DNA from 2 places in the Variovorax rhizosphaerae genome. Region 1 is predicted to be linked to the other one. Evidence: riboswitches for the same ligand, from Rfam matches in the RefSeq annotation. Region 1 holds a riboswitch; the other holds the start of a gene.
The links. Region 1 has a riboswitch for S-adenosylhomocysteine ahead of ahcY (adenosylhomocysteinase). Riboswitches for the same ligand answer to the same signal wherever they lie in the genome.
Positions count from the first base shown of each region.

Region 2: it holds a riboswitch for S-adenosylhomocysteine, as region 1 does, so the genes downstream of both, metH (methionine synthase) here and ahcY (adenosylhomocysteinase) in region 1, are expected to answer to the same signal.

Region 1 is NZ_JBBKZT010000004.1:394,215-402,489, reverse strand. It holds gene rpsI (30S ribosomal protein S9) at 9-401, opposite strand; gene rplM (50S ribosomal protein L13) at 413-844, opposite strand; gene WKW82_RS11045 (23S rRNA (adenine(2030)-N(6))-methyltransferase RlmJ) at 1,149-2,117, shown strand; gene WKW82_RS11040 (septal ring lytic transglycosylase RlpA family protein) at 2,265-2,993, opposite strand; gene metF (methylenetetrahydrofolate reductase [NAD(P)H]) at 2,990-3,823, opposite strand; gene WKW82_RS11030 (TlyA family RNA methyltransferase) at 3,839-4,636, opposite strand; gene ahcY (adenosylhomocysteinase) at 4,647-6,086, opposite strand; S-adenosyl-L-homocysteine riboswitch at 6,154-6,223, opposite strand; gene WKW82_RS11020 (hypothetical protein) at 6,320-6,955, shown strand; gene WKW82_RS11015 (peptide chain release factor 3) at 7,201-8,275, shown strand, end outside.
Region 2 is NZ_JBBKZT010000001.1:127,651-135,925, reverse strand. It holds gene WKW82_RS00550 (hypothetical protein) at 1-254, opposite strand, end outside; gene WKW82_RS00545 (homocysteine S-methyltransferase family protein) at 393-1,442, shown strand; gene WKW82_RS00540 (SH3 domain-containing protein) at 1,606-2,385, shown strand; gene WKW82_RS00535 (LysR family transcriptional regulator) at 2,590-3,498, opposite strand; gene WKW82_RS00530 (PACE efflux transporter) at 3,593-4,033, shown strand; S-adenosyl-L-homocysteine riboswitch at 4,042-4,155, shown strand; gene metH (methionine synthase) at 4,181-6,928, shown strand; gene WKW82_RS00520 (ArnT family glycosyltransferase) at 6,992-8,275, shown strand, end outside.

The DNA.
Region 1 (8,275 bases):
ATAGCGAATTAACGCTTCGAGAATTGCTTACGGCGGCGTGCAGAGTGCAAGCCGACCTTTTTACGTTCGACTTCACGTGCATCGCGCGTGACGAAGCCGGCTTGGCTCAACACGGGCTTGAGGCTCGCGTCGTAGTCCATCAGCGCACGGGTGATGCCGTGGCGCGTGGCGCCTGCCTGGCCCGATTCGCCGCCGCCATTGACGTTGACCATGATGTCGAAGGTTTCGACATGGTTCGTCAAGAACAGGGGTTGCTTCGCGATCATGATCGAGGTCTCGCGGCCGAAATAGGCCTGGATGTCCTTGCCATTGACCGTGATCTTGCCGGTGCCCTTCTTCAGGAACACGCGGGCGACGCTGGATTTGCGACGGCCGGTGCCGTTGTTCCATTCACCAATCATCTCAAGGCTCCTTAGATTTCCAGCGCTTTGGGCTGTTGGGCGGTATGCGGGTGCTCGGCGCCACCGTAAACCTTGAGTTTCTTGATCATCGCGTAGCCGAGCGGGCCCTTGGGCAGCATGCCCTTGACGGCCTTTTCCAGGGCGCGGCCCGGGTGCTTGGCTTGCATGTCGCGGAAGTTCGTCGCAGTGATACCGCCCGGGTAGCCCGAGTGACGGTAGTACACCTTGTCGAGCGGCTTGGCGCCGGTCACGCGGAGTTGTGCTGCGTTGATGATGACGATGAAGTCACCGGTGTCGACGTGAGGCGTGTAAATGGCCTTGTGTTTGCCGCGCAAACGGAGAGCAACTTCGCTGGCTACTCGTCCGAGGACCTTGTCGGTCGCGTCAATCACAAACCACTCGTGCGTCACGTCAGCGGGCTTGGCGCTGAACGTTTTGGTCATGAGTTTTCTCTTTTGAAGAGGGTTTGGCGGGCCCTTTTCCACGATCGGCGTTCCTCTGGCGGGAATCTCTTAGGTGGGGTGCACCTGAATGGCGGAGCGCCGTCAGGTTCTTCGCCGCGGGGCCACAAAAGCGCTGCGAAGCCTTCAATTATACGAAGGAAAGGCAAATGCAGGCAAATTCGGCCTGGACACCTGCGCAGGCCTCAAAATCGGGGGCTTCCCGAACGCAGGCGCGAGATCCGAAACATGGTTGCATGTCGGCAAGCCGGCGTTTGCCAGTTCATCCGACAGGGACCCTCCCACCATGTTCAGCTATCGCCACGCCTTCCACGCCGGCAATCACGCCGATGTGCTCAAGCACACGGTGCTGATCGCCACCCTGGAGCACTTGCTCGAGAAGGACACCGCGCTCACCGTGGTCGACACCCACGCGGGCGCAGGCCTTTACCGGCTCGATGGCGACTACGCCGGTACCAGCGGCGAAGCGGCCGATGGCGTCTTGCGCCTGCTGGCGGCGAAGCAGGAAGCGGCGCCAGTTGCAGCCGCGGCGCTGGCTCAAGGCCCGGCGAAGAAACCCGCCGCAAAGACAGCCGTGGCGCCCGACGCACCGCTGGCCCCGGCGATCCAGAGCTACCTTGACCTGATCCGCGCGTTCAATCCCAACGGCGGGTCGCGCGTGTACCCCGGCTCCCCGTTCATCACCCACCACCTGCTGCGCGAGCACGACAAGCTCAAGCTGTTCGAACTGCATCCCACCGACGCGCGCACGCTCGACGCCAACATCGCGCAACTCGAAGCCGGCCGCCAGATCGCCGTGCTGCGCGAGGACGGCTTTGGCAGCGCCACCAAGTTCCTGCCGCCGCCGTCGCGCCGCGCGCTGGTGCTGTGCGACCCGAGCTACGAGATGAAGACCGACTACGGCCGCGTGCTCGACCTGATCGGCGAATCGCTCAAGCGCTTCGCAACCGGCACCTATGCGGTGTGGTACCCCATCATTCCGCGGCCCGAGGCGCACGACCTGCCGCGCCGGCTCAAGACCATGGCGACGAAGGCGGGCAAATCCTGGTTGCACGCCACGCTGACGGTGAAGTCGAGCAAGATATTGACCACCGTGACCGGGGACCAGAAGCGCCCGGGGCTGCCGGCGAGCGGCATGTTCCTCATCAATCCGCCGTACACGCTCAAGGGTCGGTTGCAGCCGGCGCTGGAGCAACTCAAGGTCCTGCTGGCGCAGGACCGGCACGCTGCGTTCTCACTCGACCGCGGCGGATAGATGAGGAGCCCCCGAATGCGCGTGCGGCGCTCCCCCTCAAGGGGGCGCACGCCGCGGGCGGGTGTCCACGATCGGGCTTCCCCTTGCTTGCTAAGCTTCGTGCCTCGTGGAGCGCGCGGCGTAATGGCGCACTGATACGAGAAAGCTTCAGCGGCGCTGGCGCGGATTGATGGCCTTGGGGCCGGGCTCCGGTGCCTTGCGCCGCGTGGGCGCGGCCGGCGTGTAGACCAGCGGCTCGAAGCCGTCCGCGCCGCCTGCGACACCGCCGCAGCGTTGCTCCTTGCGGTCGATCACCGACAAGGCCACCTGCTTGATGCCCAGGCCCATCATGCCGATCTGCTCCGCCGCGGCTCGGCTGAGATCGATGATCCGACCGGCCGCGAAAGGGCCGCGATCATTGATGCGAACCAGGACTTCCTTGCCGTTGACCAGGCTTCGCACACATACCTTGGTGTTGAAGGGCAGGGTCTTGTGGGCCGCGGTCATGGCGCTCATGTCGAAGCGTTCGCCGTTCGCCGTTTTCTTGTTGTGGAAATCGATGCCGTACCAGGAGGCATTGCCGCGCTCGATCACTTCCCGCGGACCGGTGTCGCCCGGCACACCGTCGTCGGGCGACTCCGAGTTGTAGATGTCGTAGTTCACTGTCGCGACGGCCGACTGTGGCGCGGCACCGGGCGGTGTCGCGGGCTGGCGCGCAAGGGGACGCAGGCCGGGCCAGGAGAAGCCGGTGGACGGGGTGCCCGCTCCGGCGTTCGAAGCTGCTTCAGTGCCCTCGGAACCAGGCGAATCAGGCGCGGCGGGCGGGACGACGCAGCCGGCGGTGAATGCCACCGCAAGCAACGCTGCAACCCTGCGACCGACGCGCCAGAAGTTCATGGGCCCCAACCCAATCGCTGCAGCACTGCGAGGGTCGCCACCGACTGGTTCATCGTGTAGAAGTGCATCGCCGGTGCGCCGCCGGCACGCAAGCGCTCGCACAGCGCGGCGACCACGTCAAGGCCGAAGGACTTGATCGATTCCACGTCGTCACCATAGCTTTGCAGGCGCAGGCGAATCCATCTGGGAATCTCCGCGCCGCAGGCATCGGAGAAGCGCATCAGTTGCGTCGAACTGATGATCGGCATGACGCCCGGCACGATGGGCGTGTCGATGCCCAACGCACGCACCTCGTCGACGAAGCGGAAGTACGCCTCGGGGCTGAAGAAGTACTGCGAGATCGCCGAGTCGGCACCTGCTCGCACCTTGGTCGCGAAGGCCTTGAGGTCGGCTTCGGGTGAGCGGGCTTGGGGATGCACTTCGGGGTAGCAAGCCACCTCGATGTGGAAGTCGTTGCCGGTCTCGTTGCGGATGAAGCCGATCAGGTCGCTGGCGTACTGGAACTCGCCACCGGCGCCATAGCCGCTCGGCAGGTCGCCGCGCAGTGCGACCAAGCGCTTGACGCCCATGGACTTCAGCTCGGCCAGTTGCTCGCGCACCGTTGCCTTGGTAGCGCCGATGCAGGAGAAATGGCTGGCCGCATCCACGCCCTCGGCCAGGATCTCGCGCACGGCATTGAAGGTGCCGGCATGCGTCGAGCCGCCGGCACCATAGGTGACCGAGCAGAACTCGGGTTGCATGGCATACAACTGCTGGCGCACGGCGCGCAGCTTGACCGCGCCTTCTGGCGTCTTGGTCGGAAAGAATTCAAAACTTAGTGGCAGACGCACGGCCTACTCCTGGGTTCACCGCTCTGCGCGAACGGCATGCAAGAAAAATTCGTGGTTCCCGTCACCGCCCTCGATCGGACTGTCGAACCAGTTCACCACACGCAGATCCAGCGCAGCGCATGCCTCCCGCAAACGCTGCTCGACCACCGCGTACAGGGCCGAGTCGCGAACGATACCGCCTTTGCCGACCTGCCCGGGCTGCAATTCGAATTGCGGCTTGACGAGCATCAGCAAATCGCCGGAGGGCGTGAGGAACTGCACGACGGCCGGGAGCACCAGCGTCTGTGAAATGAAGGACAGGTCGCCGACGATGAGGTCGAAAGCGGGTTCAGCTGATGGCTCCGATGTGGCGTCGTCGTCAACGTCATCGTCCGTCAGGTCGGCAGGCGTCAAGGCGCGCGCATTGACCTTCTCGATGGCGGTCACGCGTTCGTCCTCGCGCAACCGCGCATGCAACTGGCCGTGGCCGACATCGATGCCGGTCACGTGCAGCGCACCGTGCTGCAGGAGGCAATCGGTGAAGCCGCCGGTCGACTGGCCCACGTCGAGGCAACGCTTGCCGGACACGTCGAGGCCCGCGACGCGCAACGCGCCTTCGAGCTTGAGCCCGCCGCGCGAGACGTAGCGTGACTCGGCCGCGTCGAGCAGTTCGAGTTCCGCCGTCTCGGGCAGGTCGTCGCGGTTCTTCGCCACGTTGCGCCAGGCGTCGGTGGTGCCGGCATCGCGCCAGCGCAGGCCACCGGCGATCAGGCGAACAGCTTGGGATCGGGACGCGGCCAGGCCGCGCTCCACGAGCAATTGATCAGCGCGCAAGGGGCGCCGATCAGTAGCGGTAGGTGTCCGCCTTGTACGGACCCGCCTTGTTCACACCGATGTACGCGGCCTGTGCGTCGGTGAGTTCGGTCAGCATCGCGCCGACCTTCTTCAGGTGCAGGCGCGCGACCTTCTCGTCGAGGTGCTTGGGCAGCACGTAGACCTTGCCGGCCTGATACGCATCTTGCTTGGTGAACAGCTCGATCTGCGCGATGGTCTGGTTGGCGAAGGACGAGGACATCACGAAGCTCGGATGGCCCGTGCCGCAGCCGAGGTTCACAAGGCGGCCCTTGGCCAGCAGGATGATCTTCTTGCCATCGGGGAAGGTGATGTGGTCGACCTGCGGCTTGATCTCTTCCCATTCGTACTTCTCGATCGACGCGACGTCGATCTCGTTGTCGAAGTGGCCGATGTTGCAGACGATGGCCTGGTCCTTCATCTTGACCATGGTGTCGTGCGTGATGACGTCCTTGTTCCCGGTGGTGGTCACGAAGATGTCGGCCTTGTCGGCGGCGTATTCCATCGTGACGACCTTGTAGCCTTCCATCGCGGCTTGCAGGGCATTGATGGGGTCGATCTCGGTGACCCACACTTGCGCGCTCAGTGCACGCAGGGCTTGTGCCGAGCCCTTGCCCACGTCGCCGTAACCGGCCACGCAGGCGACCTTGCCGGCGATCATCACGTCGGTGGCACGCTTGATGCCGTCGACCAGCGATTCGCGGCAGCCATAGAGGTTGTCGAACTTGCTCTTGGTGACCGAGTCGTTCACGTTGATGGCGCGGAACAGCAGCGTGCCCTTGGCCGACATTTCATTGAGGCGGTGCACGCCGGTGGTGGTTTCTTCGGTCACGCCGATGATCTCGGCGGACTTGCGGGTGTACCAGCTGTTGTCGACGGCGAGCTTGGCCTTGATGGCGGCGTAGAGGATGCGTTCTTCTTCGCTGGTGGGGTTGGCCAAGACGCTTTGGTCCTTCTCGGCGCGCTGGCCCAGGTGCATGAGCAGCGTGGCATCGCCGCCGTCGTCGAGGATCATGTTCGGGCCTTCGCCCTTCGTGCCCTTGGCGCCGAAGTCGAAGATGCTGTGGGTGTAGTCCCAGTAGTCTTTCAGCGACTCGCCCTTGATCGCGAACACGGGCGTGCCGGCGGCCGCGATGGCGGCGGCGGCATGGTCTTGCGTCGAGAAGATGTTGCACGAGGCCCAACGCACTTGCGCGCCGAGGGCTTGCAACGTCTCGATCAGCACGGCCGTCTGGATGGTCATGTGCAGCGAGCCGGTGATGCGTGCGCCCTCCAACGGTTGCGACTTCGCGAACTCTTCGCGGATGGCCATGAGGCCGGGCATCTCGGTCTCGGCGATCCGGATTTCCTTGCGGCCCCAGGCGGCAAGGGACAGGTCGGCGATGGCCTGGTCGACGGTGGAAACGGGGGTGGGCTTGAGAACTGCGCTCATGTGAACTCCAACAAAGCTGGTTTGAAGAATGCCACTGCGTTCGGGGATGAAGACTCACCGCGAGAACAGCGGGTGAGCGTGGTTGCGATAAGGGTCCGAGCCTCACGCCTGTCGGCGCTGCAACGCTCCTCGGAACGGCGGATTTTAGCGCGGCTGGGTTTTGGGTGGCCAGCAACGTTACCCCGATCGTCCTAGACTGCCGATCCCCACTGCCTGTACGGAGACTTCACGCCATGTTGAGAGCCCAGCAGCTTGCCATTTCGTTGGCCATCGCAGCGGCTTCCGCCCTGCCCTTGCTTGTGTCGGCACAAACGCCCGCACAGGTCCGCGTGCGCGGCGTGATCGAACGTGTCGATGCCACGTCGATGGTGGTCAAGGACCGCAGCGGGGAAGTGGTCACGCTGGTGCGGCCTGCGGACATGAACGTCTCGGAAGTCGTGCCGCTCACGATGGCGGACATCAAGGCCGACAGCTTCGTCGGCGCCGGGTCGATGCCGCAGCCCGACGGCACGCAGCGTGCGCTGGAGATCGTGGTGTTTCCCGAATCCGCGCGCGGCACGGGCGAAGGCTTCCGTCCCTGGGACTACATGCCCGAGAGCACGATGACGAACGCCACGGTGTCCACGCTGTCGGCCGCGCCGGCATCGGTGCCGGGCGGGCAGAAACTGTTGCTCAAGTACAAGGGTGGCGAGCAGACGGTGATCGTGCCTGCGGGCACGCCGGTCGTGACCTTCAAGCCGGGCAACCAGGACCAGGCGGCGCTGGTGGTGCCGGGCGCGAAGGTGGTCATCACGGCGCAGGAAAAGGACGGCAAGCCGACCGCGCTGCGCATGCTGGTCGGGCGCGATGGGTTCCAGCCGCCGATGTGACGTTGAAAGGCCTGGGGCGTGCTCTTCGCGGGCAGGCTCTCGCGGCCCGGCGCGCCGCATCCGTCCTCAACTCCGCAGAGGGGAGAAGGATGTGGCGGCACCGTGCAAGTGACCGTTCATGCCCGGGCGGCGATAATCGCGGGTTCTCCTCGACCACTGGCCCGCCGCGCCTCGTGCGCCTCATCAAGGCGACTGCGCGGCTGCGCAAGCCTTGCGGGCCGCACCCTGTCCCTGGAACCCTCTTCGTGTCCTATCTTTCCGAAACCCGCCGCCGTCGCACCTTCGCGATCATCTCCCACCCTGACGCGGGCAAGACCACGCTGACCGAGAAGCTGCTGCTGTTCTCGGGCGCGATCCAGATCGCCGGCTCGGTGAAGGCGCGCAAGGCCTCGCGCCATGCCACGTCGGACTGGATGGAAATCGAGAAGCAGCGTGGCATCTCGGTGGCTTCGTCGGTGATGCAGATGGCCTACCGCGAGCATGTCATCAACCTTCTCGACACACCGGGCCACAAGGACTTCTCGGAAGACACCTACCGCGTGCTGACGGCCGTGGACTCGGCGCTGATGGTGATCGACGCGGCCAACGGCGTGGAAGCGCAGACGCGGCGCCTGATCGAGGTCTGCCGCCAGCGCGACACGCCCATCATCACCTTCGTCAACAAGATGGACCGCGAAGTGCGCGAGCCGCTGGACATCCTCGACGAGGTGGAGCGCGAGCTCGGCATGGCCTGCGTGCCGATGACCTGGCCGGTGGGTCAGGGCAAGGCCTTCCGCGGGATCATGAACCTGCGCACGCAGGCGATGACGGTGTTCGAGTCGGGCAGCGAGCGGCTGCCGCAGGACTTCGAGACGATTCCGCTGTCCGACCGCGAGACGCTGACCAAGCGCTTCGGCAAGGACTTCGAGGACGCGATGGAGAGCATGGAACTGGCCACCGGCGCGTCGCATTCCTGGGACCATGAGGCCTTCCTGGCGGGCAAGCAGACGCCGGTGTTCTTCGGGTCCGGCGTGAACAACTTCGGCGTGATGGAAGTGCTGGATGCGCTGGTCGACCTCGCGCCGTCGCCGCAGTCGCGCACCAGCACCACGCTGGTGAACCGCCAGCCGGTGGTGAAGGAGATCCAGCCGGAGGACAAGGACTTTGCCGGCGTGGTGTTCAAGGTGCAGGCCAACATGGACGCCAACCACCGCGACCGCATCGCCTTCGTGCGCATGGCCTCGGGCAAGTACACACCGGGCATGAAGCTGCGCGTGCAGCGCACCGCCAAGGAGTTGCGGCCGACCAGCGTCGTGACCTTCATGAGCCAGCGGCGCGAGG
Region 2 (8,275 bases), on a different contig from region 1:
CTCATCGGCGCTGTCAAAGTTGCATCAATAGCTGCAAGCTGCGCCTGACTTGGCTGTGGTGAGCCAATCACAGGACCGCTGGATTGTTGAGGATTACTGGTGGAACCAAGCGTCTGATTGCCTTGCTTCACCTGTTGCGCACAGCCGCTCAAAAGCGCGACGGTTGCAAGCGTAGAAATGATTCCAATATTTCGCAAAATTTTCTCCCTGATGGCTTGTTGTGAGGCCGACGCCGCTGTTGGCTGTCTTGCCAAGCCGATTGTTGCGCAACTGATGTGTATCGATCGGTGCGGCTGAATGCCGGGCTGACGCTGCCCCTTTCGGTGTGAGAACTCTTCGACAAATGGACCTTGTTTACGCCGACCAAGGTCGGCTTTCTACAATCGACCCCCATGAAGCCCATCGCCTACACCCGCGCCCAGCAACTGCCCGCCATCCTCGCCCAGCGCATCGCCATCCTCGACGGCGCCATGGGCACGATGATCCAGCGCTTCAAGCTCACCGAGGCGCAGTACCGGGGCGAGCGCTTCAAGGACTTCGAGCGCGACGTGAAGGGCAACAACGAGCTGCTCTCCCTCACCCGCCCCGACGTGATCCGCGACATCCACGAGGGCTACCTCGCGGCCGGTGCCGACCTCATCGAGACCAACACCTTCGGCGCCACCACCATCGCGCAGGAGGACTACAAGATGGCCCACCTGGCACGCGAGATGAACCTCGAATCCGCCAAGCTCGCCCGCGCCGCCTGCGACAAGTTCAGCACGCCCGACAAGCCCCGCTTCGTCGCCGGCGCCCTCGGCCCGACGCCCAAGACCGCCAGCATCAGCCCCGACGTGAACGACCCCGGCGCGCGCAACGTCGACTTCGAATCACTGCGCGCCGCCTACTACGAGCAGACCGAAGCGCTGGTCGAAGGCGGCGCCGACGTGATCCTGGTCGAGACCATCTTCGACACACTCAATGCCAAGGCCGCGCTGTTCGCGGTCGACGAGTACTTCGACAGCTCGGGCCATCGCCTGCCGCTCATCATCAGCGGCACCGTCACCGATGCCTCGGGCCGCATCCTCAGCGGCCAGACCGTCACCGCCTTCTGGCACAGCGTGCGCCATGCGCAGCCGTTGGCCATCGGCCTGAACTGCGCACTCGGCGCGGCGCTGATGCGGCCCTACATCCAGGAGCTGTCGAAGGTCGCGGGCGACACCTTCATCAGCTGCTATCCCAACGCCGGCCTGCCCAATCCGATGAGCGACACCGGCTTCGACGAGACGCCGGCCGACACCTCGCGGCTGCTGCACGACTTCGCGGCCGAAGGGCTGGTCAACATCGTCGGCGGCTGTTGCGGCACCACGCCGGACCACATCGCGGCGATCGGCCGTGCGGTGTCGCCACAGAAGGCACGCGCACTGCACTTCTATCGCGAGCCTGCCGACGCCACGGCCTGAAGGCGCGCCCATCGCGCGTTGTTGTGAAGCAGGCGTAAAGCCGCATTGCTGCGTGTGAGCTTCGTGCACGCAGCCGACAGCCGGAGCGTTGTCGGGTCAAGGCGGGGTGCCGATTGACATTTGTTGATCGACGCCTACCCTGACCGAAAAAGGAACAGCACCCATGAGCTTCACGTTCGGCCAACGCTGGATCGGCATTGGCGCCCTCGCGTTGGCGCTGCCGATGGCGGCATCCGCCCAGCAGGCCTTCACTCGCGGATCGGTCAACCTCCGCGCCGGCCCGTCGTCCCAATACCCATCGATTGCGCGGCTGGCGCCGGGCCAGTCGGTGCAGGTCATGGGATGCACGGGCGGTTATGGCTGGTGCGACATCGTCCTGCCCGACGGCTTGCGCGGCTGGGCCGCGGCGACGCGGCTCGACTACCCCTACGGCGGCGGCTACGTGCCGCTGGCGGGCTACGGCGCGGTGATCGGCGTGCCGATCGTCGCCTTCAGCATCGGCAACTACTGGGGCAACTACTACCGCGACCGGCCCTGGTACAGCGAGCCACGCTGGTGGGGCGGTCGTCCGCCCCCGCCGCCCGTGCCCGGCTGGCGTCCGATGCCGCCTCCGCATGCGGGCTGGCAACCCCGGCCACCGGGGCCGGGCTTCGTGCCGCCGGTGCGTCCTCCCGGTCCGGGCTACGGGCCGCGGCCAGATTACCGTCCGCACCCGGGCCCAGGCTACGGGCCGCCACGCGACCCGGGCTACCGGCCGCCGCACCCGGGACCGGGCGGCGGTGGCGACCACCATCGTCCGCCGGGCCCGCGCCCGCCCGGCCCGGACCGCCCGCATGGCGGCCCGCCGGGGCATGGAGGGGGAGGCCATGGCGGTGGTCATGGTGGCAGTGGCGGCCACCACGGCGGCGGCCACGGGGGTGGCGGGCCAGGCGGCCCGCGCTGACACCACCTCGCGATCAAGCGCAGACAAGGCGGAGCGCCGCAGCCAGCGCGGTAGGAGGGCACGGCAATTTCAACGCCATTCGCTACAGGACGGCACGGCAATTCAACGCAGTTCCGCGTTGGATCGCAAAGTCGGATGCGGGCCACACCGGGGCGCTTGCACTGCCAGTCGCCTGAGCGCACTCGGCGGCGGAACCTCGGCCTTTCAGACCACCGGTGCCGCAGCGTCCTTGCCCGCCTTCTGGATCAGCGCGATGAAGCGCTGCGCCCCCAGCCCAAGCGGCCGTTCGCGCGACCACACCACGTCGACCCACAGGTCCAGCCCGTTCGACAGGTTGTCGAACACGATCTCGACGAGCGCGCCGGTCGCGACATGCGGCTGCGCGAAGGTGCGCGGCAGCCAGCCCCAGCCGAGCCCGGCCGTGATCAGGCTCAGCGCGGCCAGTGCGTTGTCGGTGCGCCAGGTGTGCCTCGCGAAGACGAAGCGCGGGTCGCGCGAGGCCAGGTCGCGGCCTGCCACCACCACCTGCCGCGTGTTGACCAGGTGCTGCTCGCCGAGCCGGCTGCCGGCTGCGACATAGACCGGGTGCGTCGGCGCGATCACCGCGACCAGGACTTCGCTCGCCACCTCCTGGAAGCCTTCGCGCCCGTCGATGCTCGGCCGCTCGAAGACCAGCGCAAGTTGCGCGCGGCCGAGGTGCAGCATCTCCAGCGCGTCGGCCTGCGGCGCGGCCAGCACCTCGACTTCGAGCAAGGGATGTTCCTGCGCCAGCGTCGCCAGCGCCGCGCTCCAGGGCGCGGACAGCAGTTCGGGTGCGATGGCCAGCGTCAGCCGGTTCTCCAGCCCTTGCGTGAGCCCCAGAGCCTGCACCTGCAGCGCCTTGAGTTGCGCCGCAAGCAATCGCGCCTGCGGCTCCAGCGAGCGTGCCGCCTCGGTCGGCTTGGGCTCCCGGCCGCTGCGGTCGAACAGCGGCAAATCAAGTTCGGCTTCCAGTTGGGCGACCGCCATGCTGACCGCCGACGGCACCCGCCCCAGCGCCCGGGCCGCCGCTGAGAACGAGCCCTTGTCGAGCACCGCCAGGAAGACTTCGACGCTCTCGCTGGTGAAGGCCATGATCTATCAATGAAATTGAAAGAAGATGACTTTTTATATCAGAAATACTCCAATAAAGTCGAGCCACTCCAATCAACCAAGCGGCAGTTTCATCATGCAAGGCATCCAGCGCAAAGTCGTCTATTTCAGTCTCTACGAGGGCTTGGCCATCGTGAGCTCGAGCATCGGGCTGAGCTGGATGTCCGGCGAGCACCTGGCCAGTTCCGGGCCGCTGGCGATGTCGATGTCGGCCGTGGCGCTGGCCTGGAACTTCTTCTTCACCCTGGGTTTCGAGCGCTGGGAGTCGCGCCAGACCACGTCCGGGCGCAGCATCAAGCGGCGCGTCGCGCATGCCATTGGCTTCGAAGGCGGCCTGATCGCGTTGCTGGCGCCCTTGGTGGCGTGGTGGCTCGGCGTGTCGCTGTGGGAGGCGTTCGTGATGGACCTGGTGCTGTCGGTCTACTTCCTGGTCTACACCTTCGCGTTCAACTGGGGCTTCGACCGCATCTTCGGCCTGCCGACCTCGGCGCTGGGTCGCCAGGCGCAAACCGCTTAAAATCGCGCGCTCCCAAGGAGCGTTGCAACAACCCTTGCGCCGAGTGCACCGCGTGCACCCCGCGCGCCGGGCTGTCAGGCTTGGGATTCCCCAGGTCTCATTCGCAACGACGCTCACCTGCTGACCCGATTCACACAGGTGAGTGCCATGTCCTCCACAGATCCAGTCCACGTTCCCCCCATGCTGCTGTCCGGCCTCGAGCCGGTGGCCATCGGCGAGGGCTCGCTCTTCGTCAACGTCGGCGAGCGCACCAACGTCACCGGCTCCAAGGCCTTCGCGCGGATGATCCTGAACGGCCAGTACGAGGACGCGCTGGCCGTCGCGCGGCAGCAGGTCGAGAACGGCGCGCAGGTCATCGACATCAACATGGACGAGGCCATGCTCGACAGCAAGGCCGCGATGGTGCGCTTCCTGAACCTGATCGCCAGCGAGCCCGACATCGCGCGCGTGCCGATCATGGTGGACAGCTCAAAGTGGGAAGTGATCGAGGCCGGCCTGCGCTGCATCCAGGGCAAGGGCATCGTCAACTCGATCTCGATGAAGGAGGGCGTGGAGCAGTTCAAGCACCATGCCAAGTTGCTGCGCCGCTATGGCGCCGCTGCCGTCGTGATGGCCTTTGACGAGAAGGGCCAGGCCGATACCTACGAGCGCAAGATCGAGATCTGCGAGCGGGCGTACCGCATCCTCGTGGACGAGATCGACTTCCCGCCCGAAGACATCATCTTCGACCCGAACATCTTCGCGGTGGCCACGGGCATCGAGGAGCACAACAACTACGCGGTCGACTTCATCGAGGCGACGCGCTGGATCAAGCAGAACCTGCCGGGCGCGAAGGTGTCGGGCGGGGTGTCGAACGTGAGCTTCAGCTTCCGCGGCAACGACCCGGTGCGCGAAGCGATCCACACGGTGTTCCTGTACCACGCGATCAAGGCGGGCATGGACATGGGCATCGTCAACGCGGGCATGGTCGGCGTGTACGACGACCTGGAGCCGACGTTGCGCGAGCGCGTGGAGGACGTGATCCTGAATCGTCGGCCCGATGCGGGCGAGCGCCTCGTCGAAGTGGCGGAGACTGCCAAGAGCGGCGCCAAGGACGAGAGCAAGAAGCTCGAATGGCGCGGCACGCCCGAGGCGCCGCAGACTGTCGGCCAAAGGCTCAGCCACGCGCTGGTGCACGGCATCACCGACTTCATCGTCGAGGACACCGAGGAGGCCTACCAGGCGATCGTCGCCAAGGGTGGCCGTCCGCTGCACGTCATCGAAGGCCCGCTGATGGACGGCATGAACATCGTGGGCGACCTGTTCGGCCAGGGCAAGATGTTCCTGCCGCAAGTGGTCAAGTCCGCCCGCGTGATGAAGCAGGCCGTGGCCCACCTCATCCCCTACATCGAGGAAGAAAAGAAGCGCGACGAAGCGGCCGGCCGCGACGTGCGCACCAAGGGCAAGATCATCATCGCCACGGTGAAGGGCGACGTGCACGACATCGGCAAGAACATCGTGACCGTCGTGCTCCAGTGCAACAACTTCGAGGTGGTGAACATGGGCGTGATGGTCCCGTGCCACGAGATCCTGGCGCGGGCCAAGGTCGAGGGCGCGGACATCGTGGGGCTCTCCGGCCTCATCACGCCATCGCTTGAAGAGATGCAATACGTCGCCGGCGAGATGCAGAAGGACGACCACTTCCGCATCAAGAAGATCCCGCTGATGATCGGCGGCGCCACCACCAGTCGCGTGCACACGGCCGTGAAGATCGCGCCGCACTACGAAGGCCCCGTGGTCTACGTGCCCGATGCCTCGCGCAGCGTGAGCGTGGCGCAGTCGCTGCTCAGCGAACAGGCCGACAAGTTCGTCGGCGAACTCAACGCCGACTACGACAAGGTCCGCCACCAGCATGCCAACAAGAAGCAGGTGCCCATGTGGTCCTTGCCCAAGGCGCGTGCCAACAAGACGCCGGTCGACTGGTCCGCGTTCACGCCGACCGTGCCCAAGTTCATCGGCCGCCGCGTGTTCAAGAACTTCGACCTGACCGAATTGGCCAAGTACATCGACTGGGGCCCCTTCTTCCAGACCTGGGACCTGGCCGGGCCCTTCCCCGCGATCCTCAAGGACGAAGTGGTCGGCACCGAGGCCGTGCGCGTCTACGCGGATGCCAAGCGCATGCTGCAACGCCTCATCGAAGGCCGATGGCTGTCGGCGAGCGGCGTGATCGGCTTTTGGCCGGCCAACACGGTGAACGACGACGACATCGTGCTCTACACGGACGAGTCGCGCACCGAAGTCGCGCTGACCTGGTACGGCATGCGCCAGCAGACCGAGAAGCAGATGATCGACGGCGTGATGCGCCCGAGCCGCTGCCTCGCCGACTTCGTCGCGCCCAAGGACAGCGGCATCAAGGACTACGTCGGCATGTTCGCGGTGACCGCCGGCCTGGGTGTCGAGAAGAAGGAGAAGTACTTCATCGACGACCTCGACGATTACTCCGCCATCATGTTGAAGGCGCTGGCCGATCGCCTGGCCGAAGCCTTCGCCGAAGCCATGCACCACCGCGTGCGCACCGACCTCTGGGGCTACGCAAGCGGCGAGGCGCTCAGCAACGACGACATGATCCGCGAGAAGTACCGCGGGATCCGCCCCGCACCCGGCTACCCGGCCTGCCCGGACCACAGCGTCAAGGCGCCGATGTTCGACCTGCTGCAATGCAACGATATCGGCATGAGCGTGACCGAGAGCCTGGCCATGCTGCCGGCGGCCAGCGTGAGCGGCTTTTATCTTGCGCATCCGGACGCGACGTATTTCAATGTCGGCAAGATCGGCCATGACCAGCTGGTGGACCAGGCGCAGCGGCGCCAGGCCAGCGAGGCCGAACTCGAGCGCCTGTTGGCGCCCAATCTCTGACGCCACACAAAACGGGGAGCTGATATCCAGAAGCTGATATTCGCGGCAACGCACTACGCTGCGTTGGCCGTCATCGTCGCGTCCTGCTGGGGCCTGGGCCAGGCCGTCCTGTCACGCGCAGCCGCGCCGGCGCGGCGTGATCGCTGGCTCGAATGGGGCATGGCCACTTCGCTCGGCCTCGGCCTCCTTGTCATGGCGATGCAGGCGCTGGGACTCGTGGGCGCATTGCAACGGGTCCCGGTGTTGTGCCTGCTCGCGGCCGGCGTGATCGCCGCGGCGCTGCAGTTCCCGGGCTGGCGCCGACAGGCCTTTACCGCGCCGCCCGTGCTCACGCTGGTCGACCGCTACGCGCTCGTCGGGCTCGTGCTGGCGCTGCTGCCCACGCTCTCGGCACCCCTCGCACCCCCGGTGACCTACGACGAAATCATGTACCACCTGCCGTACGCGCGGCAGGTCGCGGAAAGCGGGCGCCTGGGTGTGTACGAATGGCTGCGCTATCCCTGGTTTCCGTACAACTACGACCTGCTCTACGCGGCCGTGCTGCAGGTCTACGACGACGTGTTCCCGCACCTCGTGCATGCGCTGGCGGGCTGGCTCTCGGTGCTGGTGATCTACCGGCTCGGCCTCATGTACGCGAACCGGCTCGCGGCCTGCATGGGCGCGGCGATCTGGCTGTTCATGGGCCAATACGACAACGCCTACATCGACATGGCCGTGTCGCTGTTCGTGCTGGTGGCCTTCGTCGCGTTGTGGTGGTGGCGTGATGCGGAGGCGCCGGATCGCGGCGTGCGCTGGCTTGCGATGGCAGCCTTCTTCCTCGGGCTGGCGGCCGGCTCGAAGTACCAGTCGCTCACCTTCCTGCCGGTGGTCGGCCTGATCGTCATCGTGCGCGAGCGGCGACCACAGGTGTGGCTGCTGGCCATCGGCTGCTTCCTGCTGCCCTGCATCTACTGGTACGCGCGCAATGCGGTGATGACGGGCGACCCGTTCAACCCGCTGGGCGCGCACCTCTTCGGCTTCACCAACTGGAACCAGGCCGACTACCAGAACCAGCTTGTCGACGTGCAGGAGAATCATGCGAACCCGCCCAACGGCGTGTTGTGGGCCGTGTTGCTCGCGCCCTTCGGCGAGGTCGTGCGGCGATCGCGGGCCGCGCGTGGCGCCATGCTGTTCTGCGGCTGGTCGCTGCTGGTCTGGGTCGTGACCTCGCGCTATCCGCGCTACCTTGCGCCCGCGCTGCCGCTGATCGCATTGATGGCGGCGGTCGGCTGGCACCAGCTCGGCCTGTGGATTCGAGGCGCCTGGCGCAAGCGCAGCGCCGCAGGGGTGGACGTTGTGAGCGTGCCG